Regions from separate parts of the Breoghania sp. genome, predicted to be linked through region 2. Evidence: predicted binding sites of a transcription regulator. Region 2 holds the regulator's gene; each other region holds the start of a gene.

What was found. The regulator PhoB, encoded in region 2, activates phosphate uptake and scavenging genes when phosphate is short. The targets are predictions, from matches to a motif close to TGTCATNNANCTGTCAT.
Region 1: ABGM93_RS07450 (inorganic phosphate transporter) is a predicted target of PhoB. The motif match lies at 5,557-5,573, and genes of this name have one in related genera.
Region 3: ABGM93_RS05905 (RNA degradosome polyphosphate kinase) is a predicted target of PhoB. The motif match lies at 6,175-6,191, and genes of this name have one in related genera.

Annotation. Positions count from the first base shown of each region.
Region 1 is NZ_OY771475.1:1,696,281-1,706,254, reverse strand. Features, by position in the region: gene ABGM93_RS07475 (sodium:proton symporter) at 1-180, opposite strand, end outside; gene ABGM93_RS07470 (FAD-binding oxidoreductase) at 270-1,523, shown strand; gene ABGM93_RS07465 (hypothetical protein) at 1,626-1,901, shown strand; gene ABGM93_RS07460 (acetamidase/formamidase family protein) at 1,989-3,320, shown strand; gene arfB (alternative ribosome rescue aminoacyl-tRNA hydrolase ArfB) at 3,372-3,794, opposite strand; gene ABGM93_RS07450 (inorganic phosphate transporter) at 3,911-5,395, opposite strand; gene ABGM93_RS07445 (NUDIX hydrolase) at 5,602-6,108, opposite strand; gene ABGM93_RS07440 (Nramp family divalent metal transporter) at 6,323-7,600, opposite strand; gene mntR (manganese-binding transcriptional regulator MntR) at 8,061-8,510, shown strand; gene apbC (iron-sulfur cluster carrier protein ApbC) at 8,672-9,862, shown strand.
Region 2 is NZ_OY771475.1:2,263,760-2,273,733, reverse strand. Features, by position in the region: gene pstA (phosphate ABC transporter permease PstA) at 1-580, shown strand, start outside; gene pstB (phosphate ABC transporter ATP-binding protein PstB) at 677-1,492, shown strand; gene phoU (phosphate signaling complex protein PhoU) at 1,533-2,246, shown strand; gene phoB (phosphate regulon transcriptional regulator PhoB) at 2,287-2,982, shown strand; gene ABGM93_RS09805 (GcrA family cell cycle regulator) at 3,165-3,689, opposite strand; gene ABGM93_RS09800 (aspartate aminotransferase family protein) at 4,058-5,257, shown strand; gene argF (ornithine carbamoyltransferase) at 5,254-6,192, shown strand; gene ABGM93_RS09790 (Hsp33 family molecular chaperone) at 6,189-7,190, shown strand; gene ABGM93_RS09785 (efflux RND transporter periplasmic adaptor subunit) at 7,357-8,799, shown strand; gene ABGM93_RS09780 (efflux RND transporter permease subunit) at 8,796-9,974, shown strand, end outside.
Region 3 is NZ_OY771475.1:1,304,220-1,314,193, reverse strand. Features, by position in the region: gene ABGM93_RS05940 (molybdopterin oxidoreductase family protein) at 1-344, shown strand, start outside; gene ABGM93_RS05935 (glycosyltransferase) at 470-1,720, shown strand; gene purN (phosphoribosylglycinamide formyltransferase) at 1,744-2,397, opposite strand; gene purM (phosphoribosylformylglycinamidine cyclo-ligase) at 2,394-3,467, opposite strand; gene ABGM93_RS05920 (CDP-alcohol phosphatidyltransferase family protein) at 3,716-4,306, shown strand; gene ABGM93_RS05915 (AI-2E family transporter) at 4,303-5,403, shown strand; gene ABGM93_RS05910 (DnaA/Hda family protein) at 5,400-6,074, shown strand; gene ABGM93_RS05905 (RNA degradosome polyphosphate kinase) at 6,333-8,468, shown strand; gene ABGM93_RS05900 (Ppx/GppA phosphatase family protein) at 8,562-9,974, shown strand, end outside.

The DNA of each region.
Region 1 (9,974 bases), 570 kb from region 2:
AGCCAGTACCACCAGCGCAAAGATCGCGTGCGGGATCCATGGGCGCAGGATTTCGGAAAAGGCGGGCAACATGAGCCCTGCAATCGCGCTTGCCGCGACGGCGCGCGTGCCTTGTCGGCCAAGAAAGCCGAGGCCTGCTCGCGGGATGCAAAGGAGTTCAGAAATCAACTTGAGGGACATGTGTCGACACACCTAACATGTTGATCTTGCTCTCGGCAGGCGTTTGCGCACACTATCGCCTCGCTTCCGTTCGTTCGATGGGATTCCCGATGGTGCAGAAGGTTGATGTGCTTGTGCTTGGCGCCGGTATCGTTGGCGTGTCAGCGGCATTGCACCTGGCGAAACGTGGCAGAAACGTCGTGCTCGTCGACCGCAAGGAGCCGGGGGAGGAGACCTCTCACGGCAATGCCGGGGTGATCGAGCGTGACGGGTTCGTACCCATCACATTCCCCGATTCGCTGCGTAAACTCATCCGATATGCGCTCAATCGGTCCCCGGAGGCGCATTATCATCCTTCCGAGTTGCGAAAGGCGATGCCCTGGCTTTTGCAATTGCGCGCTAATTCGGATTCCATCGCAATCGATCGCTTCGCCCGTGCCGTCGATCAGCTTGAACGCCACGCCGTGCGCGAGCACCACGCTTTGAGCCGCGAGGCGCAAGCAAGCCGTTACTTCCGCTCAAATGGCTGGCTGCATCTCTATCGCTCGGCGGCAAGCTTCGCCGAAACCGATCTCGAACTGCACTATGCTCGAATTTTCGGAGCGGGCTATGAGGTGCTGGAGCGCGAGGCCCTTCGTGATCTGGAGCCTCATCTGATGGGCGCCATCCACAAGGCAATTCACTGGCAGGATACGGAATCCGTCTCCAGTCCCGGCGATGTCACCAAGGCCTATGCGGGCCTGTTCCGTCGCGGTGGCGGGCGCTTCGTGATCGGCGATGCCACGAGCCTTGAGGCCAATTCGGGCGGCTGGATGGTGACGACGCGCGAGGGAAAGTTCTGGGCCGATCATGCGGTTGTCGCGCTGGGGCCGTGGTCGCCGGACGTGTTGAAGCCGCTGGGTTACGATTTCCCATTGCTGGTCAAGCGTGGCTATCACATCCACTATCGTCCGCTGGGCGGCGCGTATCTCAATCGCCCCGTGCTCGACAGGGACAATGGCTATGTCATCACGCCAATGGAGCGCGGTGTGCGGCTGACCACGGGGATCGAGTTTGCCGACCGGGATGCTCCGCCCACGCCGGTGCAGATCGCGCGGACGAAGGCCTATGCCGAAAAGCTCTTCCCGATCGACGTGGAAGTGGATAGCGAGCCGTGGATGGGCTCGCGCCCCTGTTTCGCTGACAGCCTGCCGATCATCTCCCGCTCGCCGCGCCACGAAAATCTGTGGCTCGATTTTGGCCACGGCCATATCGGCTTCACAACGGGACCGATATCAGGACGGTTGCTCGCGGAAATGATGACAGGAACGCCCACCATCATTGATCCGGCGCCCTACGGCGCAAGGCGGTTCCTGCAGGTGTGAGGACCGGACAGGGGGAGGGAAAGCAAGTCCCGAGGCCCTCTGCATCTTGTCGAATAATTATTTGATATATATTCCACTTGAGGTTGAGAAGGGAGCCACGCCTTGTCCGAGACGAAACTGCACCCTCCTGTCGAATTTCGGCGTGTCAGGTTACGCGCGAGCCTGGCTGAGCATGCCGGAGCGCCCTTTCTCGACATTCCAATCCCAGCAGTCCCAAGTGTCGCCGCCCTGCGCGCCGGCATTGCCGAAGCGCGTCCCGAACTCGGCGACGTGCTGGCTGGCTGTCTGCTCATCTCAGGTGAACGTGTGCTCGGCGAGGATGAGGTGGTCCCAGCCGATGAGCCGCTTGCGCTGGTGCCGCCGATGCGGGGGGGATGAAAGTCGGCCTCAAGCCGGCTTCGACATGAACGAACACCGCCGCCTTTCCGCGGTGACATACGGGTAGAACCCAAAATGGAGAATAAGATGGCAGCAGTCGAACGCGACGTTTCCGCAGCAGCGCCGGCCAAGCGCAGCGTGATGGTCGACACCTTCACCAATGGTGTCCTCGATCCCGAGCAGCCGATGCTGGGCCCCGTCCAGGACGGCGGCACCATCATCGCCAATACCGCGCCAGGCTGCTGGGGGCCGATGATCACCCCGCGCCTGCGCGGCGGCCACGAGGTCACCCGCCCGGTGGCGGTGGAGGGCGCCGAGCCCGGCGATGCCATCGCTCTCAGGATCCGCGATATCACCGTGACCTCGCTCGCCACCGCGTCTGGCCATGACAGCTCGCCTGAGGGCTACTTCCTGGGCGACCCATACGTCGCCGCCCGCTGCCCCACCTGCGACAAGCTCTGGCCGGAAACCCATGTTGAGGGCATCGGACAGAAGTCGGTCATCTGCGATACCTGCGGCAACCCGGTGACCCCCTTCCAGTTCGAGCATGGCTACACGGTCGCCTTTGACGATACGCGTGCCGTGGGCCTGACCCTGCCGAAAAAGGCGGCCGACGAGATCGCCCATGAGGCTCCGCACTACGCGGCGCTGCCGGACAATTCGGCCCAGCACCCGGTCCTGACCTTTGCGCCCTCCGACATGGCCGGCGTGATGATCCGCATGCGGCCCTTCCTCGGTCAGCTCGGGTCCACACCGTCCAAGGCCATGCCTGACAGCCACAACGCGGGCGATTTCGGCTCTGCCCTCATCGGCGCGCCGCATCCCTATGCGCTGACGGCGGAGGAACTCGCCCAGCATCGGACCGACGGTCACATGGACATCGACGCCGTGCGCGCCGGCTCCATCCTTGTCGTGCCGGTCAAGACAGCCGGTGGTGGCATCTATATCGGCGACATGCACGCCGCGCAGGGCGACGGCGAGATTGCTGGCCATACGATGGATGTCGCCGGCTCCGTCACCATGCAGGTGGAAGTGGTGAAGGGTCGCACGCTTGAAGGCCCGGTGCTGTTCCCGCTGGTTGAGGATCTGCCGCCGCTCGCAAGGCCTTTCTCGGAGGCGGAAAAGGTCAAGGCCCGTGGTCTGGCCAAGCGCTGGGGCGTCGATAAGGTTGAGGAAAGCGCGCCGATCTCCGTCATCGGCACCGGCCCGGACCTGAATGCGGCCACGACCTGCGGTCTCAACCGCGCGGCCCGGCTTCTCGACATGACGGTTGCAGAGGTGATGAACCGCGCCACGATCAACGGCGCCATCGAAATCGGCCGCGAGCCGGGTGTCGTCCAGGTGACCTTCCTTGCTCCGATGTCGAAGCTTGAGGCCGCTGGCCTTGCGGCCTTCGCGCGCGAACAATATGGCGCCTGATCACGGACTATAAGATGCGATGCCGCCGCCATCGGCGGCATCGCCCCCATCTCAGTCCGTGCCGATCTTGCCGGACCTTAGTTTCTTCACCGCCCCACGCTTTGTCTTGCTGTCCATACGACGCTTCTTTGAGGCGCGCGTGGGCTTGGTCTTGACCCGATAGGCCTGACGTTCCGCCGCCTTTTGCAGAAGCTCCACAAGCCGCTCCATCGCGTCGGCGCGGTTCTGCTCTTGTGTGCGGAAGCGCATGGCCTGAATGACGATCACCCCATCCTTGGTCAGCCGCGATCCGGCAAGCGTTTCCGCCTTGCTCTTCACATAGTCTGGAAGTGAGGGGGAATGGCGGATGTCGAAGCGCAGCTGCACCGCGCTTGAAACCTTGTTGACGTTCTGGCCGCCCGGTCCCGCGGATCTGATGAAGACTTCCTCGATCTCGTCATCTTCGATGGCGATTTTGTCGGTGATCGCGATCATGGTCGGGCCGGTCTGGTGAGCATAAGGGGGAGGCGGCGCGGAGAGACCCCGCGCCGAATGCGTCCCAGTTGCATAGCCTAGCCTGGCTTGAATTGCCAAGTCGCGCGAAGGCCGGCTCAGCGGATCAGCAGCGACAGGTAATAGATGGAGGCGGAAAGGGCGGCGGCTGCGGGGACGGTGATCACCCACGCGGCGATGATGGTGGTGAAATGCGCGCGGCGCACCAGCTTGCGGCGCTGCAACTCGTCCGGCGAGGCGAGCTTTTCGTCCCACAGATCCGATCCGCCGCGGCCCTTCTTGCGGACATATTCCCGCCGCCGCTTGCTGTGGGCGGTGTAATACTCACGGAAGAAGCCGACCCCGAAAACCGCCCCAACCGCGATATGGGTGGAGGAAACCGGCAGGCCCAGCGCGGAAGCCACGATCACTGTGGTTGCCGCCGACAGCGACACGCAATAGGCGCGCATGGGGTTCATCTTGGTGATCTGCTCGCCGACCATGCGGATGATGCGCGGCCCATACAGCAATAGCCCCAGCGAAATACCCATCCCGCCCAGCACCATGATCCAGATCGGGATGTGCACCTTGGAGGATACGTCGCCAAACTGGATCGTATGGACGATGGCCGCCAGCGGGCCGACGGCATTGGCGACATCATTGGCGCCATGCGCGAAGGAGAGCAGGGCGGCTGCAGCGATCAGTGGGACATGGAAGAGCTTGCGCAGCGACTGGTTGCGGTTCTCCATCCCCTGCGATTGGTAATAGACCCACGGCTTGGAAGCGATATAGGTCAACACCAGAACGGAGAAGGAGATCCCGACGATTTCATAGGTGGTGGGGTGCCAAATCTTGCGCAGGCCCTTCATGCAAAGATAGCTGGTGAAGGCGCCGGCCATGACGGCCATGAGCAACGGCACCCATTTGCGCGCCGCCGCAATCTTGTCGTCCTGATAGACGATGTTGATCTTGATGACGGCCAGAAACAGGGCCGCGATGACGCCGCCCATGAGCGGAGAGATCACCCAGCTCGCCACGATGGCGCTCATCGTGGCCCAGTTGACCGCGGAAAAGCCGACGGCTGCGACACCTGCGCCCATGACGCCGCCAACAACAGAATGCGTCGTGGAGACGGGGGCCCCGATCCATGTTGCCAGATGGACCCACACGGCGGACGAAAACAGTGCCGCCATCATCGCCCACATGAAGATGTTCCTGTCGGCTACGGCAACAGGATCAATGATACCCTTGGATATGGTCGCCACGACGTCGCCACCGGCCAGCAGCGCCCCCGCGGTTTCGCAGATGGCGGCAATGATCAACGCGCCGACAAGCGTCAGGGCGCGAGCGCCCACGGCCGGGCCCACATTGTTGGCCACATCATTCGCGCCAATGGTCAGGGCCATGTAGCCGCCCAGCATCGCGGCGATCATGATGAACAGCGTGGTATCGGAGATGCCCAGTGTCAGGCCGGCATAAAGGCCGACAACCACGATGAAAAGGATCGCGACACCCGGAGCCGTCAGACGGGAGGAAACCGACCGCCGGGCGATGTCCAGGGTCAGAAACTTGTTTAGATCCTTGTCGAGAGAGGTCTTGCGCATCGCTGTCTCGCGCTGCGAACCTTGGCCTTTCACGGTCATCCTGATCAGCCTGTCTTCGTTGCCGGTCTTGGGAAAAATGCCTGTGTCGGGGAACGAGCGCACACGCATGGCGCGTGTTCGCGCGGCCCCAATACACCGTTACAGCGCCCGGTCATAGGCGGATGACAGTTTTATGACAATGCTTCTGTGCGCTCGGCGTTAAAAAGTCACGCCGACTTAAGTGGCTTTTGTGTGATTTTCTGCGCATGAAGGCTCGCCAGAAGCGCCGACAATTGCGGCTCATCGACCAAGTCTGAGGCCTCCTCGGGAGAGACCCAGCGACGTTTGCGTTCGTTCATCTCGGGCCATTTGTCGAGCATGTCGCGGACTTTCATCACGAAGACGCCGACTCGGCACGCCACGCTGTGATGCTCGTCGATCCACTTGATATAGTCGTAGTGTCCGATCTCCAGACGCTCGATCTTGCCGCGAATGCCCGCTTCCTCGTAGGCCTCAAGCAGCGCCAGCTTGTGGGGAGAGCGTTGTTTCTTCGGCCATCCCTTGGGGATGATCCACCGACCGGTGCCTCGGCTTGTGATCAGGAGAACTTCGAGCTTTCCATCCTTCATACGCACCGGCAGCGCCGCATATTGCCGCTTCCGTTTCATCTTCGGAGCAGGGGCCAGTGTGGACGGTCGTATGGCGGCGGCAAGGACTTTGAAGAATGTGTTCATTTGAGCTCGGAGTGTCGGAAGTTTGGTCTCGCGATTCGAGATCAGGCAGTATGCAGAATGGTCCAGTTTTTGACATCAGTATAGTTGCCATAAAGTTGGCTTGAATGTGTCTTTTTCAATTTCTTGCGGTCTTTGACCCATGTTCATTGATAGGTCGATGCGTCGATACTTCTTGGTGAATATACTGATCTGACGTGTGGCCGCCGGATGCTTTTCAGTCCAGAAACGGGATCGGCAATCCAAATATCTGCGTCAGCAAGATCGCATTGAGCGAGAGGACGAGCAATGTTCCGGCGATTGCCGCGCCTTGTGTAAGCCGGCTGTTGCGGAATTCTCCCATCACGGAGCGTTTTCCGGTGACAAGAACCAGAGCGACCATCGGAATGGGCAGCACCAGTGACAGGATCACCTGACTGACCACCAGCGCCATCGTGGCATCGGCGCCCATCGCGATGATGACGAAGGCGGGCACCATGGTAATCAATCGTCTGAGCCAGACCGGAATGCGCATTCCTGTGAAGCCCTGCATGATCAATTGGCCCGCCATCGTGCCGACCACCGAGCTGGAAATGCCCGATGCGATCAGGGAAATCAGGAAGACGGCGGCTGCCGCCGCACCCAAAAGCGGTGTCAGGGTGTGATAGGCGGTTTCGATTTCGGCCACATCTGAATGGCCGAGGTGAAAAGCGGCGGCCGCCATGATCACCATCGCCATGTTCACCAGCCCGGCAATTGCCAACGCAATGATCACCTCGCGGTTTGAGAACCGCAAAAGCTTGCGTTTCTGCTCCACCGTCACGCGGCCTGCGCGGTGCTGTGTCAGGCCCGAATGCAGGAACAGCGCGTGTGGCATCACTGTCGCGCCGACGATGCCGACGGCGATTGTCAGCGCAAAGGCGTCCGGGATCTGGAAGCTTACGATCCCGCTCGCCGCCGATCCCCATTGCACGGGGGCAATGAACAGTTCGACCACGTAGCAGGCTCCGATCAGGGTCACCAGCGAACCGATGATCAGTTCCATGGTGCGAAAGCCCGAGCGTTCGAACAGCAGGATCGCATAGGTCACGATTGCGGTCACCACCATGCCCCAGATCAGCGGCATGTTGACCAGCAGCGCCAGCCCGATGGCGCCGCCGAGGAACTCCGCGAGATCCGTCGCCATCGCCGCGATTTCGCTGGCCCCCCACATGAACCAGACGACGGGTCGGGGAAACCGCGCACGGCAGATTTCCGCCAGGTTCAATCCCGTGGCAATGCCGAGTTTGGCCGACAACGACTGGAACAGCATGGCAATCAGGTTCGCCGCCAGAACCACCCACAAAAGCGCGTAGCCGTACCGTGCGCCGGCCTGGATGTTCGTGGCGAAATTGCCCGGATCCATGTAGGCGATGGAGGCGATGATGGCCGGTCCGGCAAACAAGAGCGCAGAGCCGCGCTTTTCACCCGAAAGGGCCGCGCGAATGTCTTCCGTGGTGCGCTGGGAGAGGTTCATGTTTTTGCTCATGGGCACACACTGGATCTTATGGACAACTTGCGCAGGAAATGGTCCGGTTCGCGTATGGAGGGCTCGGGCGTGAGCGGGGAAGGGCTTCTTGGCTTTCGTTTTAGGATTGGTGCAGTTCCAGTCCGCGCCCTGTTCGGGTCGCTGATTTTATCGACGGGACGGGAGTGAACCTACCGTAAATATAGCCTTTGCTATATTAGTTTGCCAATACAAAGTTTGTGTGGAAGTACTGAAGGTGGGAGAGGGTTGGTCGCGGTTGTGTTCCCGCCAGGGGGTGGTGGGGCATCGGCTGCGGCCAACTTCCCTCGTTGCGGCCGCTTCGCGAATGGGGTCTCAGCCAGGCGGAGGCATCTTGCCGGGCGAGCATCTTTTCTGGCACCAATGCGGGGGCGAGCGTGGCTAAGCGCTGGGTAGGGCGAAAACGCGCACATATCGGGAAACAGGAGCAATGGCTGCAAACTCGCACGTGAACGATGGCGGAAAGGTTCTCGTCGACGAAGCCAAGCATCGGGCGGGGTTTTGCAAGGTCCGCGCCGCGCGCCGCAGCGAGTTGGCCGAAGATTACATCGAACTGATCGATGACCTTCTGACCCATCAGGGCGAAGCGCGGCAGGTTGATATCGCCGCGCGTCTCGGGGTGACCCAGCCGACAGTTGCCAAGATGCTGCGTCGTCTTGCTGAAGAAGGCCTTTTGGAGACCCGACGCTATCGCGGCATATTCCTGACCGAAAGAGGGCGCGCCATGGCGGATGCGTCTCGCCTTCGCCACGAGATCGTGGAACGCTTCCTGCTGGCCCTTGGTGTCGATCCCGATACCGCGCGCATCGATTCCGAGGGAATGGAGCACCATGTTTCTGCCGGGACCCTTGCCGCGATGCGTCGTTTTCTTGGCGAATAGGTCCTCCCGCCGTGAGGGCCGCTCGCGGCGTTCCGTCTTCAACAGTTCCCGAATAGACCCCGCGTTCCGATTGACCCGGCGAAAGACCGAGCTAGTTTACGCCGCAGGATTTCCACGCCCCGATGCCGGGGCTGGCTTCGAATGAAATGGGGTAACCGCTTATGGCTGACGTGACCAAGGAAGCAGTGCTGCAACGGCTTTCCATGGTGAAGGGGCCGGATCTGGAAAGCGACATCGTCTCGCTCGGTCTGGTCTCCGACATTTTCATTTCCGATGGGCGGGTGATCTTCTCCATCACCGTTCCCTCCGAGCGCGCTCAGGAACTGGAGCCGCTGCGTCAGGCCGCAGAGCGGATCGTTTCCGAGATCCCGGGTGTCGGCAAGGTCATGGTGGCATTGACGGCTGAGAAGAAACCGGGCTCGCCGTCGCCGGCTCCCGCCGCAGCGCCGGTGCGCCCCGCGCCTTCCGCCGCGCAGGCCGGCAGCGTGCCGCCGCCGATGGCCGGAAGGAGTGGGCCGGCCGCACAAGGCAATTCTGAGAAGCCGGGCGTTCCCGGTGTTGGTGCGATCATTGCCGTCGCATCCGGCAAGGGCGGCGTGGGCAAATCCACCACCGCTGTCAATCTGGCGCTTGCGCTGAAGGCGAACGGCCTCAAGGTCGGCATTCTCGATGCCGATATCTACGGCCCCTCGTTGCCGCGCCTTCTTCATCTCACCGGTCGCCCAGAGCCCGTATCGGGCCGCGTTCTCAAGCCGCTTGAGGGCTACGGTTTGAAGGTCATGTCCATGGGGTTCCTCGTGGAGGAGGAAACCCCGATGATCTGGCGCGGGCCCATGGTCATGTCGGCTCTCACGCAGATGTTGCGCGAGGTCGCGTGGGGCGAGCTTGACGCGCTTGTCGTCGACATGCCTCCTGGAACCGGCGATGCTCAGCTCACCATGGCTCAGCAGGTGCCGCTGGCCGGCGCCGTCATCGTCTCCACGCCGCAGGATTTGGCGCTGATCGATGCCCGCAAGGGCCTCAACATGTTCCGAAAGGTCGATGTGCCTGTCCTCGGTATCGTGGAGAACATGAGTTACTTCCTGTGCCCTTCCTGCGGTGAGCGGTCCGACATATTCGGTCATGGCGGCGCGCGCGCCGAGGCCGAAAAACTGGGTGTCCCGTTCCTTGGTGAGGTTCCGCTTCACATGGAAATCCGGGCGCGCTCGGACGCGGGCACCCCTGTTGTCGTATCCGAGCCCGACGGTCCGCATGCCGCGCTCTATCGCGAGATTGCGACCAAGGTCTGGGAAGAGGTTGCACGAAACAGGCAGGACGGCGCGCAGGCCGCCCCTGCCATTGTGTTCGACTGACCCCTCACGTTCACGGGGCATCCCTCAAATACGCGATATCTCGAATCGGACCGGCACCCAGCCGGTCCGACTGAGCGCCAGTGCATGCGCAAGCCCTTCCGTGGAAATACTG
Region 2 (9,974 bases):
GGAATTCGCGCCGAAGAACCGCTGGACCGATCTCATCGAGGTCAACATCAACAATCTGGCGGCTGTGCCGTCCATCGTCTTCGGCCTGTTGGGGCTGGCGGTCTTCATCAACTTCGCCGGGCTGCCGCGGTCCGCGTCGCTGGTTGGCGGTCTTGTCCTGACGCTGATGACCCTGCCGACGATCATCATCTCCACCCGCGCGGCGCTGAAGGCGGTGCCGCCTTCCATCCGCTCCGCGGCGTTGGGTATCGGCGCTTCCAAGATGCAGATGGTCTTCCACCACGTGCTGCCTCTGGCCGCCCCCGGTATCCTGACCGGAACGATCATCGGTCTGGCGCAGGCACTGGGGGAAACCGCACCGCTCCTGCTGATCGGCATGGTCGCCTTCGTCGCCGACTTCCCGGCAACGCCGATGGATCCGGCAACCGCGCTGCCCGTGCAGATCTACATGTGGGCGAACGAGGCGGAGCGTGCCTTTGTGGAGCGCACTTCGGGTGCCATCATCATTCTGCTGATGTTCCTGGCAGTCATGAACATCACTGCGATCATTCTGCGGCGCAAGTTCGAGCGGCGCTGGTAAGCGCACAGCGAATATCGCATTGCGGACAGAACAGGCGCGTCATGCCGGCTTTGGGGCATCAGGCCAGGCGGCGATAACGCTGAAGGGAATTGAAAAATGAGCGATGCAATGGAAATGACGGACGGCTTGACCGGCGATGCGCCGGTTCCCAGCAATCCGATCATGATGCGCGCCAACAAGGTCTGCGTTTTCTACGGAGAAAAGCAGGCGTTGTTTGAGGTGGACCTTGATGTGGCCGCCAACGAGGTGACGGCACTGATCGGCCCTTCGGGTTGCGGCAAGTCCACATTCCTGCGCTGCCTCAACCGCATGAATGACACCATTGACGGCTGTCGTGTCTCCGGCGAGATCACGCTTCAGGGCGCGGATATCTACGATCCGAAGGTGGATGTGGTGGAGCTGCGGGCAAGCGTCGGCATGGTGTTCCAGAAGCCCAACCCGTTCCCCAAGTCGATCTTCGAGAACATCGCCTACGGCCCGCGTATTCACGGTCTTGCAAAGAACAAGACCGACATGGAAGAAATCGTGGTGACCAGCCTCCAGAAGGCAGGGCTTTACGAGGAGGTCAAGGATCGGCTCAACGAGCCCGGCACCGGTCTTTCCGGTGGCCAGCAGCAGCGTCTGTGCATCGCGCGCGCCATCGCCGTTAGTCCGGAAGTGATCCTGATGGACGAGCCGTGCTCCGCCCTCGATCCCATTGCCACCGCCCGTGTGGAAGAACTGATCGACGAGCTGCGCGAGAACTACACGATCGTGATCGTCACGCATTCCATGCAGCAGGCCGCGCGCGTTTCGCAGCGCACCGCTTTCTTCCACCTCGGCAAGCTGGTCGAGGAAGGGGCGACGGACACGATCTTCACCAGTCCCAAGGACAAGCGGACCCAGGATTACATCACGGGACGCTTCGGGTAATCCCCGACCGCCGAATGGCGCAGGAAAAGAGGGAAAAGGCATGGCAGAGCATATCGTAAGCGCATTTGATCAGGAACTGCGGCAACTGGCGAGCCGGATTGCGGAAATGGGCGGTCTCGCGGAGACCATCGTCAACGACTCCATCGTGTCCTTGACGCGTCTGGACACCGAGCTTGCGCAGTCTGTCGTTCTCGCTGACCGTCGTCTCGACGCCTTGCAGTTCGAGATCGAGGACAAGTCCGTCCTGATGATCGCACGCCGCCAGCCGATGGCAGGCGATCTGCGCCAGATCGTGGCGGCCATGCGCACCTGCAACGAGCTGGAACGCGTCGGCGATCTCGCCAAGAACATCGCAAAGCGCGTCATCGCCATCAATGGCGAGTTTCATTCCAAGAAGCTTGTCATTGGTGTGGAGCACATGGCGGAACTGGCCATGCAGCAGCTCAAGACTGTTCTGGATGCCTACACGCAGAGCAATGCCGAGGAAGCCCGCAACGTGCGTGAGCGCGACGAGGAGATCGATCGGCTCTACACTTCCCTGTTCCGCGAGTTGCTCACCTATATGATGGAGGATCCGCGCAATATCTCCATGTGCGCGCATCTTCTGTTCTGTGCCAAGAACATTGAGCGTATCGGCGACCACGCGACCAATATCGCGGAAAACATCCACTACATGATCACCGGCGAGCAGCTCACGGACGAGCGCCCGCGTGCCGACGAGACGGAATACTCCGCTGATGACGGCGAGAGCTGATCTCGACGCGCAGACTGGAATGAGGCTGGAGACCTAAGGAATGGCGAAGGTTCTTGTCGTAGAGGATGAGGAACCGCTCAGGCTGCTTCTGCAATACAATCTGGAAGCGGAAGGCTACGTGGTCGAGACCTGTGCAAGGGGCGACGACGCCGAGATCTTGCTGCGCGAGTCGCAGCCGGATCTTCTGTTGCTGGACTGGATGCTGCCGGGGCTTTCCGGCATCGAGTTGTGTCGGCGCCTGCGTGCACGCGAGGAGACCGACCGCCTGCCGATCATCCTGCTGACAGCGCGCGGCGAAGAGGCGGAGCGCATTCGCGGTCTCTCCACCGGAGCTGACGATTATGTCGTGAAACCCTTCTCGATCCCCGAACTGGTGGCCCGCGTGGCGGCGATCCTGCGCCGCTCCAAACCGGAGGTGGTGTCCTCGCAATTGCGCTCCGGTGACATCGAGCTCGATCGCGAAACCCGCCGGGTCTATCGCTCGGGCCGCGAGATTCATCTGGGGCCGACGGAATTCCGCCTTCTGGAGTTTCTGATGCAGGCGCCAGGCCGCGTCTTCTCGCGCGAGCAGTTGCTCGACGGGGTCTGGGGCCATGATGTCTATGTCGACGAGCGCACCGTCGATGTTCATGTCGGTCGTCTGCGCAAGGCGATCAATCGCGGCAAGGCGAAGGATCCGATCCGCACCGTGCGCGGCTCCGGTTATGCCTTCAATGACCAGTTCGCGGCAGCCTGAGGCCGCGAACGACGCCGCGCGTTCGCGCGTAGATCCCGTATTGCAGATCTGAAATACAAGAAAACGGCCGCTTTGGAAGCGGCCGTTTCTCTGTAGATCAGGGCTTGTCCGTCACATGCGTGATGGGGAAGCCAATTTTCGTTTGACCGGCCCGCATGAGGGCAGGTCGCCCGGTCTCGCGATCAGCCCCGAGCCCGCTGCCCGCCGCGCTTGCGGTCGTTCATGGGCTGGTAGGCGATGCGGCAATGGTGCGGGCAGTAGGGGACGCCCGGCTCCGAATTGCGACCGCAGAAATAGAAATCCTCGCGGCTCGGATCGCCGATGGGCCATTTGCAGGTCCGCTCGTTGAGCTGAAGGATCGTGGCACGCTGTTCTTCGGGGATCACCAGCTCGGCCACCGGGGCAGGCTGGGCCGCGACCACGGCAACGGGTGCCGCTTCCGCCTTCAGCGCCGTCGCGCCAACCGTACGCGGGGCTGCGGGCGGGGCCGCAGGCCGGGTGGTGGGCGCAGATGCCGCAGGACGGGTGCGTCGCGGCTTTGCAGGGGCGCTGGCGGTTTTCGCACGGCCGGAGAGTCCAAGCCGGTGCACCTTGCCGATTACAGCATTACGAGTAACGCCACCAAGTTCGGTGGCAATTTGACTTGCGCTCAGACCTTCTGACCAAAGCCTCTTCAGAAGATCAACGCGTTCGGTTGTCCAGGACATTTGATAACAACTCCGCCGAATAGCCGCTTCTCAACGGATATACTCAGTCTTCAGCCGCCGGATGACGCCTGCCAGATTTAACAGATTGGTTACGAACTCGGTCCGCCACACGAGATGTCGTGTCTGAGTGCCCGCAGAGTACAATATGGCGGAAAGCCGTCGCAACCCTGCCTCATGCAAAAACGGCGGATAACCTCGGTTTTCCCCAGTTAAGCTGAGGCAGTTATGCCCGGTTTCAGAGCAATTTATCCGGTCAAGCTTTGCATTGACACTATCGGGCGCTGGCGGTGTATATAGGTCCTTCGCAGCCGTGCCGCCACATTGGCGGCACGCTTTGTTTCTGGCCCTGTTTGACTGGGGATCGGATGATGAGTTCGTCGTCTCTCTTTGGAACCTATGCACGTAGTAATCTGGCTTTCGTCAAAGGCGAAGGCAGCTGGCTTGAGACGGCTGACGGGCGACGATTTCTCGACTTCGCCGCCGGCATCGCGGTCAACTCCCTTGGCCATTGCCATCCGCACCTGACCTCTGTTCTGCAGGAACAGGCGGCGAAACTGTGGCACGTCTCCAATATTTATGCCGCACCCGGTCAGGAGCGCCTGGCCGAGCGCCTTTGCGCGGCAACGTTCGCGGACCGTGTCTTCTTCACCAATTCGGGTGCGGAAGCCATGGAGGCCTGCATCAAGACGGCACGGCGCTACCAGTATACCAAAGGGGCGCCCGAGCGTTTCGGCGTGATCACTTTCGAAGGCGCCTTCCACGGCCGCACCATCGCCACCATCGCGGCGGGCGGTCAGGCCAAATACCTGGAAGGCTTCGGCCCCAAGGCGGCAGGCTTTGATCAGGTTCCCTTTGGCGATCTGGACGCGGTGAAGGCGGCCATCAACGACACGACCGCGGCGATCCTGATCGAGCCGATCCAGGGCGAGGGCGGCATTCGCCCCGTCCCGCATGAATTCCTGCGTGGTCTGCGCGCCTTGTGTGATGCCCACGGTCTGCTTCTCATCTATGACGAGGTGCAGACGGGCGTTGGCCGTACGGGCAAGTTCTTCGCCCATGAATGGTCTGGCGTCGCCCCCGATATCATGGGCGTTGCCAAGGGCATCGGCGGTGGCTTCCCGATGGGGGCATGTCTGGCGACCGAAGAAGCGGCGGCCGGAATGGTCCCCGGCACCCACGGCACGACCTATGGCGGCAACATGTTGGCCATGGCTGTGGGCAATGCCGTGCTCGACATCGTGCTGGACGATGGCTTCATCGAGGACGTGGCGCGCAAGGGGATTTTGCTGAAGCAGAAGCTCGCTTCCGTGGTCGACAGCAACCCGGACGTGTTCGATATGGTGCGCGGAGAAGGTTTGATGCTCGGCATCAAGTGCAAGGCACCGGTGGGCGAGGTTGTCGCCAGCGGGCGCAATCACGGCATTCTCACCGTGCCGGCGGGCGACAATGTCATGCGCCTGCTGCCGCCTTTGACGGCGACGGAAGAAGAAATCGACATGGCCGTGGAGCGCTTGGATGCGGCGGCGATGTCTGTCAAGGACGCGATGATGAAGGGGGCGAGCGCGTGAAAAAGAATGCAGGTACACGCGACTTTCTCGATCTGAGCGAGGTCCCGGCGACCGAGCTCAAGGCAATTCTGGCGGAAGCGCGCAGGATCAAGGGCGCGCGCAACGGCGTACGACGCGGCGAAGGTCCGCTGGCGGGCAAGGTGCTGGCCATGATCTTCGAGCAGCCCTCCACGCGTACACGCATCTCCTTTGATGTGGGTATCCGCGAGCTGGGCGGCGAGCCGCTCATGCTGACGGGCCATGAGATGCAGCTGGGCCGTGGCGAGAGCATTCCCGACACGGCGCGTGTGCTGTCGCGGTTCGTGGACATGATCATGATCCGCATTCTCAGCCATGAGGACCTGCTGGAGCTGGCGGAATATGCGACCGTGCCTGTGATCAACGGGCTGACAAAGAACTCGCATCCCTGCCAGATCATGGCGGATCTGATGACCTACGAGGAGCACAAGGGATCCATCGCGGGTCGCCGCATCGCGTGGGTTGGCGACAGCAACAACGTGCTTCATTCCTGGATGGAGGCCGCCGAGCGTTTCGACTTCGAGCTGCGCGTCGCGACTCCGCCGGAACTCGCCCCTGACATGGCGAAGGTGGACAGGATCCGGTCCGCTGGCGCCAACATCATGTTGACCAACGCGGCCGAGGAAGCGGTGGAGGATGCCGATTGCATCATCACCGATTGCTGGGTGTCGATGGGCGATGAGGAAGAGCAGTATCGTCACAATCTGCTCAAGTCCTTCCAGGTCAATAACGCGCTCATGGCGAAGGCCAAGAGCGATGCGATCTTTATGCATTGCCTGCCAGCCCACCGCGGCGAGGAAGTGACTTCCGAGGTCATGGACGGTCCGCAGTCGGTGGTCTTCGACGAGGCGGAAAACCGCCTCCACGCCCAGAAGGGCATCATGGCATGGTGCATGGGAGCTATGGCGCAGTCATGAGCGATGAGACGCAGGCGGTAACAGAAGCGGGCCCGGTGGAACTGGCCGGCGACGATGCGGTGCTGCCCTTCGCCGTGGAGCCGCTCGATGTGCGCGGGCGCGTTGTCTATCTCGGCAAGACGCTCGACGCCATCCTTCAGCGGCATAACTATCCCGAGCCGGTGTCCCGTCTTCTCGGTGAGGCGATCGTGCTCACGGCCCTGCTCGGAACGTCGCTGAAATTCGAAGGCCGCTTCATCCTGCAGACGCAGACCGATGGTCCCGTCTCCATGCTGGTGGTCGATTTCGAGACCCCCGACCGCATCCGCGCCTGTGCCCAGTTCAAGACTGAGGCCATCGACGAGGCCGTGGCCGCACAGCGTACGTCCTCGACCGATCTGCTCGGGCGGGGCACGCTTGCCATGACCATCGATCAGGGCCAGCACATGAGCCGCTATCAGGGCGTCGTCGCGCTGGATGGCGGAACGCTGGAAGATGTCGCGCACCGCTATTTTGCCCAGTCGGAACAGATCCCGACCCGGGTGCGTCTTGCGGTTGCCGAGGTGCTGGAGCGTCAGCCGGGAGAAAAGCCGAGCCAGTCCTGGCGCGCGGGCGGTTTGATCGTCCAGTTCCTGCCGGAAAGCCCGGAACGGATGCGCAAGCCGGATCTTCACCCCGGCGATGCTCCCGACGACATCGATCTGCCGGAAATGGGCGACGAGGACGACGCATGGGTGGAAGCTCAGGCGCTGGTTGACACCGTCAAGGATGTGGAACTGACCGATCCCGACATGGCCGCTGAGCGTATTCTCTTCAGCCTGTTCCACGAACGCGGTGTTCGTGTCTTCGATCCGCAGCCGTTGCATGACCGTTGCCGCTGCTCGCGAGAGCGCGTGAGCGACATGTTGCGCGGCTTTTCTGCCGATGATCGCGACCACATGACGGTGGGCAATCAGATCGAGGTAACCTGCGAATTCTGTAACACCACCTATCATTTCGATCCCGCCGATTTCGACTGAGAGCGGAAAGGCGGCGGGCCCGGACTGATGTCTGAGGTTCCTCTTACGGAAATTTAATCCAAGGCGACCTGATTTCAGTGCATTATTGCGCCTATGGGATCAGAGCCCCGTCCGGCAAACTGCCGACGGAGAACCGGCCGATGGTCGGGCTTGGAGAAATACGCCGTTGCTGAAGACGATCGACACCGAAACCGGGGCGCCGACGTCCGGTTCCTCCGCGACGCGACAGGATCAGGCCCGCGCGGGTGACGGCGCTCCTGATGATCCGCCGCGGCGCTTCTCGACTTTGACCGCAACGCGGGCGCTGGCGCAGGTCGTGATCGCCGCCGTGATCCTTGTCGGTGCCGTCTACACCTATTTCCATCTCGTGGAAACGCGCAAACCCATACCCTCCCGTCCCGAACGCGAGCAGGTCTATGTGGTGCGCTCGGTCGAAGCCTCCGTCGGGGACCAGCGCCCGATCATCTCTCTTTATGGTGAGATCGTCGCCGCCCGCACCGTGGAATTGCGCGCGCTTGTCGCCGGCAAGATCGTCAACGTCAGTGACAATCTTCAGGCAGGCGCCCCGGTGGATGCGGGGGACAGCCTCGTGGAGATCGACCGCTTCGCCTATGAGGGGGCTCTGGTTGAGGCGAGGGCCAATCTGGCCGAGGCGCGCGCCCGTCTGATCGAGTTGGAAGGCGGCGTCACGCTTGAACGCGCGAATGTGGAATTCGCACAGGAACAACTCAGCTTCGCCGAGCGCGATCTGGAGCGCGGACAGCAGCTTCTGGCGCGCGGCTCCGCCACCGAACGCACCATCGACGATCGTGGGCTGATCGTCAGCCAGCGTCGCCAGCAGCTTGATCAGCGTCGCTCCGCGCTTGCAGTCGAAGAAGCGCGGGTGGAACAGCAGAAGGCGACGATCGCGCGTCTTGAATGGAAGCTCCAGGAAGCCGAACAGGCGCTTGCAGACACCACGCTCGCCGCGCCCTTCGATGCGGTCGTGCGCACCGAAGGGGCTGAGGTCGGGCGTCTTGTCAATGTCAACGACGTGGTGGCTGTCCTTTACGATCGCAACGCGCTGGAAGCTCGTTTCACCCTTTCCGACAACCAGTACGGTCGGCTGCTGGACGAGGCGGGAAAGCTCTTCGGGCGAAAGGTGGAGGTGATCTGGTACATCGGCAATGAGCCCGTGACCTTCACGGGGCAAATCGTGCGCGTCGGCGCGGATGTGGCCTCCGAGCGCGGCGGTGTGGATGTTTTTGCCCGGATCGAGGCAGGAGACACCGAAGTCCCGCTGAGGCCGGGCGCATTCGTGGAGCTCAGAATCCCGGACAGGCTTTATCAGCAGGCCGTGCGCCTTCCTGAAACCGCGATCTACGGCGGCAGACATGTCTATGCCGTTATCGACAATCGGCTGGAACGGCGCGATGTGAACGTCATCGCCTATGAGGGCAGCGATGTCATCGTGCAGGGCGATATCGCCGACGGCGAACGCATATTGCAGACCCAGATTTCCCAGATCGGCAATGGCCTGCTCGTGCGCGAGGAAGGTCAGACGACCGCTGGGCCGGGGCCGCCGGGCAAGCCGCCGGCTGCGGCTTCATCCGAAGGAGCGCGCCCGTGAACCGGCTCGATCGGATCAACGGCCTGGCCAGCTTCTTCGTGCGCCACCCCAATGCCGCCAATCTTGTGATGGCGATGCTTGTCCTGTTCGGGATTTACGGTCTCGTACAGCTCAATACCCAGTTCTTTCCCACCATTGAAAGCAACAATATCTCCATCTCCGTGAAATGGCCCGGCGCCAGCGCGGAGGACGTGGAAGGCAACATCCTTCAGGCAATCGAGCCCGAAGTGCGCTACATCGACGGCGTGGATGAGGTCGTTTCCTATGCCCGCGAGGGCGTGGGCAGTATCCAGATCGAATTCGTCGAAGGCGCGGTGATGTCCAAGGCGCTCTCCGACGTGGAACAGGCCGTCAAGGCGGTCACGACCTTGCCGGAAGATTCCGAGACCCCCACAGTCAGCTACCGCCAATGGTACGACCGGGTCGCCCGCATCGCCATTTCCGGCGATTTTCCCGAACGCTCCCTTATCGAGTTTGCTCGCAAGATCCGTGACGATCTGATCGACCGCGGTATTGACCGCGTATCCTTCAACGGTCTGCGCGCGCAGGAATATGTGGCCCGGATCCCGGAGCGGGAGCTGCGTCGCCTCGGCATGAGCGTTGCCGATGTGGCGGAGCGTGTCGCCGCCAACACGCGCGACCTGCCCTCCGGCAACGTGCAAGGCGGCGTCGAACGGCAGATCCGCACGATCGCGCCCGGAACGAGCCCGCAGGATATCGGCCGCATCGATATCAAGACCTACGCCACCGGCGAGAAGGTTCGCATCCGCGATGTGGGAACGGTGAATGCGGAGTTCGAGGAGGATTCCGTGCGCGGCTTCTCCAATGGGCTTCCGGCCATTGAACTGACCATCCAGCGTCCGGCCTCTGCCGACAGCCTGAAGTCTGCAAAGATCCTGGAAGACTATCTCGACGAGATCCGCCCGCAGCTGCCGCCGACCCTCAACATCGTCGAATATGAAGCCCGTTCGGACGCCCTGAAGGCCCGCATCGGCATTCTGGTCAGCAACGGACTGAGCGGGCTCTTGATTGTCGTGCTCGTGCTCTACGTGTTCCTGAACGCGCGCATTGCGCTGTGGGTGGCGGCGGGCATTCCCGTGGCGACCATGGCGACGCTGGGAATGATGTGGGTGTCCGGCCAGACCATCAACATGATGTCGGTCTTCGCGCTGATC
Region 3 (9,974 bases), 960 kb from region 2:
TGACCGCGCCGGCGCGCTCGTTTCTGAATTCCTCGTTCACCGAGACGCCTAGCTCGCGCAAGAAGGAAGGGCGCCCGGAAGTGATGGTGCATCCACAAGATGCGGCAAGGCTCGGGCTTGCCGATGGTGATCTCGTCTCCATGGGAAATCATCGCGGCGAAGTCCGCCTGCACCTGCGTGTGTTTGAGGGTGTCCAGCGCGGGGTGGTGATTTCCGAAGGCGTCTGGGCCAATCGGACATTCGTGGATGGCAAGGGCATCAACACGCTGACCGGAGCGGATCCCGTCGCGCCCTATGGCGGTGCGGCGCTGCATGACAACAAAGTCTGGCTGCGCGAAGGCTGAAGACGCTCAACGCGCCGCCATACTGGTAATGCTCCACCGAACGTGCTTGTCTGGAGGGGGCTTGAGGGGCGTTGTTAATCGCGGGCAACCGCGGTGGAGAGTGTCGGCTTTTGCATATTCTTCTCATGAGCCTCGGAACGCGGGGCGACGTCCAGCCCTTCGTTGCCCTCGGTGCCGCGCTTCGTGCGCGCGGTGGCGACGTGACCGTCTCCACCGGGGTGGGCTTTGAGGCGATGATCGAAGGAGCGGGCCTGAAGTCGGCCTCCTTTTCTTCCAACTATCAGACCCTTCTGCAGCGCCCCGATGTGCAGGACGCCATGCACACCCTCAGCGGCAAACTGCGCATGCTGAGAAAATCGCGCGAACGGATCCGGCAGGAACTGGAAGAACAGTGGAACCTCACCCACAAGATTCGTCCAGATCTCATTGTTTACAATCCAAAAACGGCGTTTGCCGCACAGGCGGCACACAACATCGGCGCCGTCGCAGTGCCCGCATTACTGCAGCCGGTGCTGGCCCCCACCGCAGCATTTCCGCTGATGGTCGTCTCCACCGGTAATCTTGGAGCGTGTGCGAACCGGTTTTCACACCGTCTGGCGACAGGAATGGCCGGTCGGCTCAACCGCAAGAACTTTCGCGCTTTCGAGCGGGCGCATGACGGAAGCATGGAACTCGGCGACTTCGACGAATTGCGCGGGTTTGCGCCGGCCGGGCGGAACGTGCCGCGCCTTCATGCCTATAGCCGTCATCTGGTTCCGCGTCCCGATGATTGGCCGGTTGAGGAAACGATCACCGGCTATTGGTTTCGGGAGAACGATCAAACCGACTGGACCCCGCCAGCCGCGTTGGCGCGATTTCTGATGTCGGGTCCGCCCCCCGTCTATATCGGGTTCGGATCGATGCCCACGCGCGATGCGCAAAAGACGGCGGAAGCTGCAATCGAGGCATTGCGGCAAGCTGGCTTGCGAGGGGTCCTGTCGCGGGGCTGGGGCGGGCTTGAAATGCCAAACGCCGGAGAGGACATTCACGTCATATCCGGTGCACCGCATGGTTGGCTCTTCCCGCGCTGTGCGGCCATTGTGCACCACGGCGGGGCGGGGACGACACATCAGGCGCTTCGATGGGGCAGGCCGTCCGTCGTATGCCCGCTCTTTGGTGACCAACCCTTCTGGGCGCGGCGTGTCGCCGATGCCGGGGCGGGGGGCGAGCCGCTGCCGATGAAGAAATTCACGGCCAGTCGGTTGGCGGATCGGTTGGAGGTTGCGCTTTCAAGCGTGGTGAAGGCGCGCGCGGAGGAGCTTGGGCGTCTTATCCGTGCGGAGGCGGGGTCTGAGCGAGCTGCCGATGTCCTGGAATCGGTGATGTCAGGGCGTTGAGGTGGCCGCTCTGGACCGAGCGCTCAGATCGGCCAGATCAGTGGCGCGCGCGGTTCCATGGTCTCGCTGATATTGACGCGACCGCCTTCAAGGCTTGCCCGACCCGAGGCAACCAGATCCAGCGCAAGGGGATAGAGCACACGTTCTGCATCCAGAACGCGGTTGGCCAGGGTTTCGGCATCATCGCCCGTCAGAACCGGTACGGCTGCCTGTGCGATGATCGGTCCGCCATCCATGTCGTGGGTCACGTAATGAACCGTCGCGCCATGAAGGCGCACCCCAGCCTCAAGTGCCCGGGCATGGGTGTTGAGACCTTTGAAGGCGGGCAAAAGGGCCGGGTGGATGTTGATCATCCGTCCCGCCCAGGTATCCACCAGCCAGGGGGTGAGCAAGCGCATGAAGCCCGCAAGGCAAAGGAGCTCGATGTCGTGTTCGCGCAAGACGGCGTCAATGGCGCGTTCGAATGCTTCCCGATCCTGTCCGAAAGGCTTGTGATCGACGACCGCCGTTGTAATGCCTGACTTGACCGCGCGTTCAAGACCCGCCGCCTCGGGCCGGTTGGACACAACAAGTGCGATTTCCGCCGGATAGGCCGGGTTTTCAGCAGCCTCGATGAGCGCGGCCATATTCGCGCCGCGCCCGGAAATCAGAACGCCGATACGCTTGCGCGCGGTCATGCGGAGAGGTCACCGTTGAAGACGACATAATCCGCGACCCGGTGCTCGATATGGCCCAGACGCGAAACAGTCTCGCCCTGACCAGTGAGGATTTCGCTCACCTTGTCAGCCGCTTCCGCAGCGACGACGACCACCATGCCGATGCCGCAGTTGAAGGTGCGCAGCATCTCTGGTTGCTCAACCCCGCCAGCTTCCGCAAGCCAGCCGAAAACCGGGGGCAGGGCGATGGTGGAAAGATCGATGTGCGCGCAGCAAGTGTCGGGCAGAACGCGCGGAAGGTTCTCGGGCAGTCCACCGCCGGTGATATGGGCAAGCGCCTTGATGCCGTCGCTTTCCTTCAAGGCAGCGAGCAGCGGCTTGACGTAGATCCGCGTCGGCGCGAGCAACGCGCGGCCGAGCGTCTGGTTCTCGTCGAAGGGAGCGGGCGCGTCCCAGGCAAGGCCGGAACGTTCCACGATACGGCGTACCAGCGAGAAGCCATTGGAATGGACGCCAGCCGAGGCCAGCCCCAGAACCACGTCGCCGGGCTTCACGTCGGACCGCGGCAGGATCGAACCGCGTTCAGCCGCTCCCACCGAAAACCCTGCGAGATCGTAGTCGCCAGCGGCATACATGCCGGGCATTTCCGCCGTTTCGCCACCGATGAGCGCTGCGCCGGCAATCCGGCAGCCCTCCGCAATGCCGCCCACAACGGTCGCCGCCGCTTCCACGTCCAGCGCTCCGGTTGCGAAATAGTCGAGGAAGAACAGCGGCTCGGCACCCTGCACCACGAGATCGTTGACGCACATGGCCACGAGATCGATGCCGACGGTGTCGTGAATGCCGGTGTCGATGGCGATCTTCAGCTTGGTTCCCACGCCATCATTGGCCGCGACCAGAACCGGATCCTTGAAGCCAGCGGCCTTCAGGTCGAACAGGCCACCGAAGCCCCCGATATCGCTGTCGGCGCCGGGGCGCGAGGTCGCCTTGACCAGCGGCTTGATCCGCTTCACCAGCGCATTACCGGCATCGATATCGACACCTGCCTCGGCATAGGTCAGGCCGTTGCCCTTGGGGGTTTTGTCGCTCATGGAATGCGCTTTCGCAGTTTGAACCTTCTTGCGCTTTCAAACCAGTTGAGCGCGGGGAAGTCAAACGCGAACACGCAGGAAGCGGCGCGCGGGTGCGCCCACGCGCGAGGAAGTCGTGGATGGCAAGGTTCGGCATGGTGCCGTCGCGCGGCAGCATCGTAAAATTGACGTAGCGATACTGGTCCGCGGTATAAATGCGCATTCTTTCGCATCATGTTTGCGAGACGCTCATTTCCGGGTGCCATGTCATGACACTGCCGAACCTGATTTCCATTTTCCGCCTTGTGATTGTGGCGGTGATCATCGCTTGCATCATTTCACGGAACGATCAGGCCGCCTTCTGGTTGTTCGTTGTGGCAGGCCTTTCCGATGCGGTTGATGGCTTCATTGCGCGCCAATTCGGTCTCATGTCCGAGCTTGGAGCTTATCTGGATCCTCTGGCCGACAAGGCGCTTCTGGTCTCGGTCTATCTGAGCCTCGGGCTTGTCGACAGATTGCCCGCATGGCTCGTCATTGTGGTGATCAGCCGGGATATCCTGATCGTCGGTGCTGTCATTCTGTCGTGGGGCCTGGGCAAACCCATCAAGGTGCGGCCGCTGATGGTCTCCAAGGCGAATACGGTGCTACAGATCGCGCTGGCCGGCGTGGTTCTGGGAGAGGCCGGTCTCGGGATCGCAGTAGCCGGGTTGCCATTCCTGTTGATGGTGGCGGTCGTCCTTCTCACGACGATCTCCACCTTGTCCTATATGGTGGATTGGCTGGCGCATATGTCCGGCACTCAGGCAATGGCGGATGGACCGTCGGCCATTCAAGACAACCGCAAGGGGGCGGGGGAATGACATTGCAGCGCCGGTTCACGTTCTGGCTGATCGCACTTGCCGCCGTGATTCTGTTCCTGTGGGTGTTTTCGCCCATTCTGCTGCCCTTTGTGGCGGGCATGGCTCTCGCCTATCTGCTCGATCCTGTGGCCGATCGGCTTGAGACAATCGGCATGAGCCGCATGTGGGCGACGCTGACCATCATGGTTCTGTTCGTTCTCGTCTTCGTTCTTGTCCTTGTCCTACTCCTGCCGGTGCTTGGGAACCAGCTTGCCAATCTCATCGAGGCGATGCCGGATTATGTCGCGCAGCTGCACGGCCTGGTCTCAGAGCATTTCGGCAAGCGCCTTCAGCAGATTTCCGGGCTCGGATCGTCCGAAATCAAGAGTTCGCTGGGCAATCTCATGTCGCAAGGCGCTGGCTGGCTCGCCAATCTGATGAAGTCGATCTGGAGCGGCGGGCAGGCGCTTTTGTCGCTCATGGCCTTGTTCGTCGTGACGCCTGTTGTGGCCTTCTACCTGCTGCTCGACTGGGACCGCATGATGGCCAAGATCGATGGCTGGTTGCCGCGCGAGCATCGCGACCTCGTTCATCGGCTCATAGACGAGATCGACAGCGCCGTGGCTGGCTTCGTGCGCGGTCAGGTGAGTGTCTGCCTGATTCTGGGAAGCTTCTACGCCATCGGGCTTGCGGTGCTTGGCTTGAAATTCGGCCTGCTGATCGGCTTGGGGGCGGGGCTGATCAGCTTCATCCCCTATGTCGGCGCGACCACCGGGCTTGTGCTTTCGCTGGGCGTCGCCCTGGTGCAATTCTGGCCGAACTGGCACATGATCGCGGCGGTTCTGGCTGTCTTTTCCGTCGGGCAGTTTCTGGAAGGAAATATCCTTCAGCCGAAGCTTGTGGGTAACCGGGTCGGATTGCACCCGGTCTGGCTGATGTTCGCGCTTTTCGCCTTTGGATATCTCTTTGGATTTGTCGGCATGCTCGTGGCGGTGCCGGTGTCGGCGGCGATCGGCGTGCTTGCCCGTTTTGCGCTGGAGCAGTATCTCACAAGCCCACTCTATTATGGGGCTCCCGCAGCCGCGGGAACGACCAAGGGCGCCGAGGACGAGGAATGAGCGAGCAAACGCCAAGCCAGTTGCCGCTGGAACTGCCGCACGAGGCGGCGCTTGGCCGTGACGATTATCTTGTGGCCGATTGCAATCGGGCAGCTTTCAGCCTTGTCACGTCCTGGCCGGATTGGCCCTCCGATTTCGTGCTGCTGGCCGGACCTGTTGGGGCTGGCAAGACCCATCTCGTCTCAATCTGGCAACAGGCGAGCGGTGCAACCGTGATCCCTGCGTCGAGCCTTGGCAGGCTCGATGTTCTTTCCCTGGTGCGCGAGGCGCCGGTGGCGGTGGAGGATGCCCAGGGCGGCATTGATCAGGAATCGCTTTTCCATTTGCTCAACGCCGCCCGTGACGCCAAGCGGCAGGTGTTGATCACCTCGCGAAGCTGGCCGGGGTCATGGAACCTGACATTGCCCGATCTCGCCTCCCGCCTGCGGCTGGCGACGCCTGTTGAGGTGGCGGAACCCGATGACGATCTGTTGCGCCGTGTGCTGGTCAAGCTTTTCGCCGACCGGCAGCTTTTCGTCGAAGCCGCGGTGATCGAATTTCTGGTCGTGCGTATGGAGCGTTCGCTTGAGGCGGCAAACCAGATCGTCGCCCGGCTCGACAGAGAGGCGCTCGCCGCTCAAAGGCGCATCACCCGGCCGATGGTGGCCGCCGTGTTGTCCCGTGAGATCTGATTGTTTGCGATATTAATCGGAAGTTTCGGTGGATGAACTCGCATTGACGCGACGAGTTCGCGTAAACTGCGGACATGGCCTACTCCACCTGCATTCGGACTGTCACATTACCGATATATGGAGGAGGTTCCTGAATCGCGGAGTGCTGACATGGACGAACTGGCAAAGCCGTTATTGCCCGCCGAAAAGATTGCTGCAGACAAGGCTCTTGAGGCGGAATTGGTCGCTGGCGGGTTGAGCGAGGAAGCCGCGCACCTGATGACCAGCCCGGCCCGCTTCGTCAATCGCGAGACTTCCTGGCTGCAGTTCAATATGCGCGTTCTCGAAGAATCGATGAACATGCAGCATCCGCTGCTGGAACGCCTGCGTTTCCTGTCGATTTCCGCGAACAATCTCGACGAGTTTTTCATGGTCCGGTTCGCGGGCCTGAAAGGACAGGAGCGCGCAAATGTGCGCACCGTGTCTGCAGACGGCCTGTCGCCATGGGAACAGCTGACCAAGATTTCCGACCGCGTGACGGAGCTTCAGTCGCGTCAGCAGGAAATCTGGCGCGCGCTACGCTCTGAACTTGCAGATAACGGCATTCTTCTGGTGGAGGCAGATGGCCTTTCGGATAGCGAACGGGACTGGCTGGAAACCTTCTTCCTGACGCGGATATTTCCGGTCTTGACGCCGCTTGCCATCGACCCCGCGCATCCGTTTCCCTTCATTCCGAATCTGGGTTTCTCGCTGATCCTCGATCTTGTGAAGGTCGGCGGTCGGTCGAGCATGACAGCGCTGTTGCGCATTCCCAATCAGGTTCGCCGCTTCATCGCTCTTCCGAGTGAGGAGGGCGAGGACGGTCATCATCGGACCCGTTTCATTGCGGTGGAGACCATTCTCAGCCTTTTCATCAAGCAGCTTTTCCCCGGGTACGAAGTGCGCGGCAAGGGCGTCTTCCGCATCATCCGCGATAGCGACATCGAAATCGAGGAAGACGCGGAAGACCTGGTGCGGCTGTTTGAAAGCGCGCTGCGGCGCCGTCGTCGTGGATCGGCCATCCGGCTTGAGATCGAGGCCGCCACGCCGCCCGCCCTGAGGGATTTCGTTGCCGAAGCCATGCAGGTGGAGGAGAGCGACACTTTCCTCTTCGATGGATTGATGGCGCTTACGAACCTGTCTGAACTGGTCAGCATTGACCGCTCGGACCTGAAATTCGCGCCCTATACCGCGCGCTTTCCCGAGCGTGTGCGCGAACATGGCGGAGATTGCTTCGCCGCCATCCGCGAGAAGGACATTCTGGTCCACCATCCCTATGAATCGTTTGATGTGGTGGTCCAGTTTCTTCGCCAGGCTGCGCTCGATCCCGATGTGGTCGCGATCAAGCAGACGCTCTATCGCACGTCCAATGACAGCCCGATCGTGAAGGCTCTGTCGGAGGCAGCAGAGGCCGGGAAATCCGTTACCGCGCTGGTGGAGCTGAAGGCCCGTTTCGACGAAGAGGCGAATATCCGCTGGGCTCGCGATCTGGAGCGCGCCGGTGTGCAGGTCGTCTATGGCTTCATCGAGTTCAAGACCCACGCCAAGCTGTCCATGGTGGTACGGCGCGAGCAGGGCAGGTTGACGACCTATTGTCATATCGGCACCGGCAACTACCATCCGATCACGGCGCGGATCTATACCGATCTTTCCTTCTTCACGGCCGATCCCGTGATGGCTCAGGATGTGGCGAAGGTCTTCAATTTCATCACCGGCTACGCAGAGCCTGCCCAGCTTCAGAAGCTCGCCATTTCCCCCATCTTCATGCGCGCGCGCATCGAAGAGCTCATCATGGCGGAAATCGAGCATGCCAAGGCCGGGCGGCCCGCACAGGTCTGGCTGAAAACCAATTCCCTTGTCGATCCCGGCATTATTGATCTTCTCTACCGTGCCAGTCAGGCGGGCGTACAGGTGGATCTTGTCGTGCGCGGCATCTGTTGCCTGCGTCCGGGAATTCCCGGGTTTTCGGAAAATATCCGGGTGAAGTCGATCGTCGGACGTTTCCTGGAACACAGCCGGATCTTCTGCTTTGGCAACGGAAAGGGGCTGCCTTCGCCGGAAGCGATTGTCTATATGGGATCGGCCGACTTGATGCCCCGCAATCTGGACCGCCGGGTGGAATCCATGGCGATGATCGAGAACCCAACTGTGCATGAACAGATTCTCGATCAGATTATGGTTGCGAATATGAAAGACAATCAGCAGAGCTGGCGCGTATTGCCTGACGGCAGTCACGAGCGCATAGTGCCGGCGACCGGCGAAGAGCCGTTCAATGCACATCAATACTTCATGACGAACCCGTCGCTGTCCGGCCGCGGCAAGGCTCTCAGGAAGAATTTCCCGAGGCTGTTCGTCAGCAAAACGAAGCGGAAATAGACCCTGTCTTCCACCTTGCGAGAATATGCCCCCGGACGGTTGCAGAATGCGCGTCCGGTCGCCGTAGTGGACATCGGATCGAACTCGGTTCGCTTGGTTGTCTATGAATCCCTGTCGCGGGCTCCGACGACGCTTTTCAACGAGAAGATCCTGGCCGGCCTCGGGCGCGGCGTGGGCGCTTCGGGGCGCCTAGCGGATGAATCGGTCGCGATGGCGATGGCCGCCCTCGTGCGCTTTCGCAAGTTGTGCGACCAGATAGGTGTCTCCAATATCCGCGTATTGGCCACGGCTGCTGTTCGCGATGCCGAAAACGGAGCCGATTTCATTCAGGCTGCCGAATCGGTTCTGCGTGAGCCGGTGAATGTCCTGTCCGGCAAGGACGAGGCGCGCTATTCGGCCCAGGGCGTCATGTCGGGATTCTGGCGACCGGATGGATTCGTCGGCGATCTCGGTGGCGGCAGCCTCGAACTTGTCGATCTGAAGGGCAAGGAGATCGGGCAGGGGCGCACCTTCCCGTTGGGGGGCATCCGGCTGGAGGAGGATTCCGGCGGCGATGTCGCGGTGGCTTCGAAAATCGCCTCCCAGGCACTTGAGAAGGCCGATTGGCTTCGCGAAGGTGAGGGGCGCGATTTTTATGCCGTCGGTGGCACATGGCGGTCTCTTGCCCGCCTGCACATGACGCAGACCGGCTATTCCCTCAACGTGATCGACCACTATGTGATCCCTGCCTCCGAGGCTTTGGAGTTCTGCCGGGTCATCGCGCATAGCGAGCTCGACACGATCGACAGCATCGAGGTCATCTCCAAGCAGCGGCGTCCGCTTCTGCCCTTTGGCGCCGTGGTGCTGGAACAGGTGCTGCGCAAGGTCCGGCCGAGGCGCATCGTTCTTTCCGCACTGGGTGTGCGCGAAGGCCTTCTCTACGACATGATGGCGCCGGAGGATCGCGACAAGGATCCGTTGAAGGTCGCCTGCCGGGAGCTGGCGCTGCTCAGATCGCGATCGCCTGCGCATTGTGAAGAGTTGATCGTCTGGACAAACAAGGTCTTTGAGGATCTGGGGATTGAGGAGAGCGAGGAAGAGTTCCGTCTGCGCAAGGCCGCCTGTCTCCTGACCGACATCGGCTGGCGCGCCCATCCGGATTATCGGGGCGCGCAGAGCATGGCGGTGATCTCCAATGCGGCCTTCATCGGCATCGATCATCCCGGACGGGCCTATCTGGCTCTCGCGGTCTTCTACCGCTATGCGGGGCTGGTCGAAGATGCTCTGAGCCCTCGGATCCGCGAACTTGCCTCTTCCAGACTGATGGAGCGCGCCCGCATCCTTGGTTGTGTTCTGCGTGTTGCCTATCTGATCTCTGCCGCGATGCCGGGGATCATTCTGAGAACGTCTTTGTCGATCCGCGACAAGGACCTTGTTCTCCAGCTTGATGGCGGTCTTGCCGATCTTGACGGGGTTCGTGTCCAGAAGCGGCTGTCCAGACTTGCCAAGATGCTCGGTCTGGCAAAT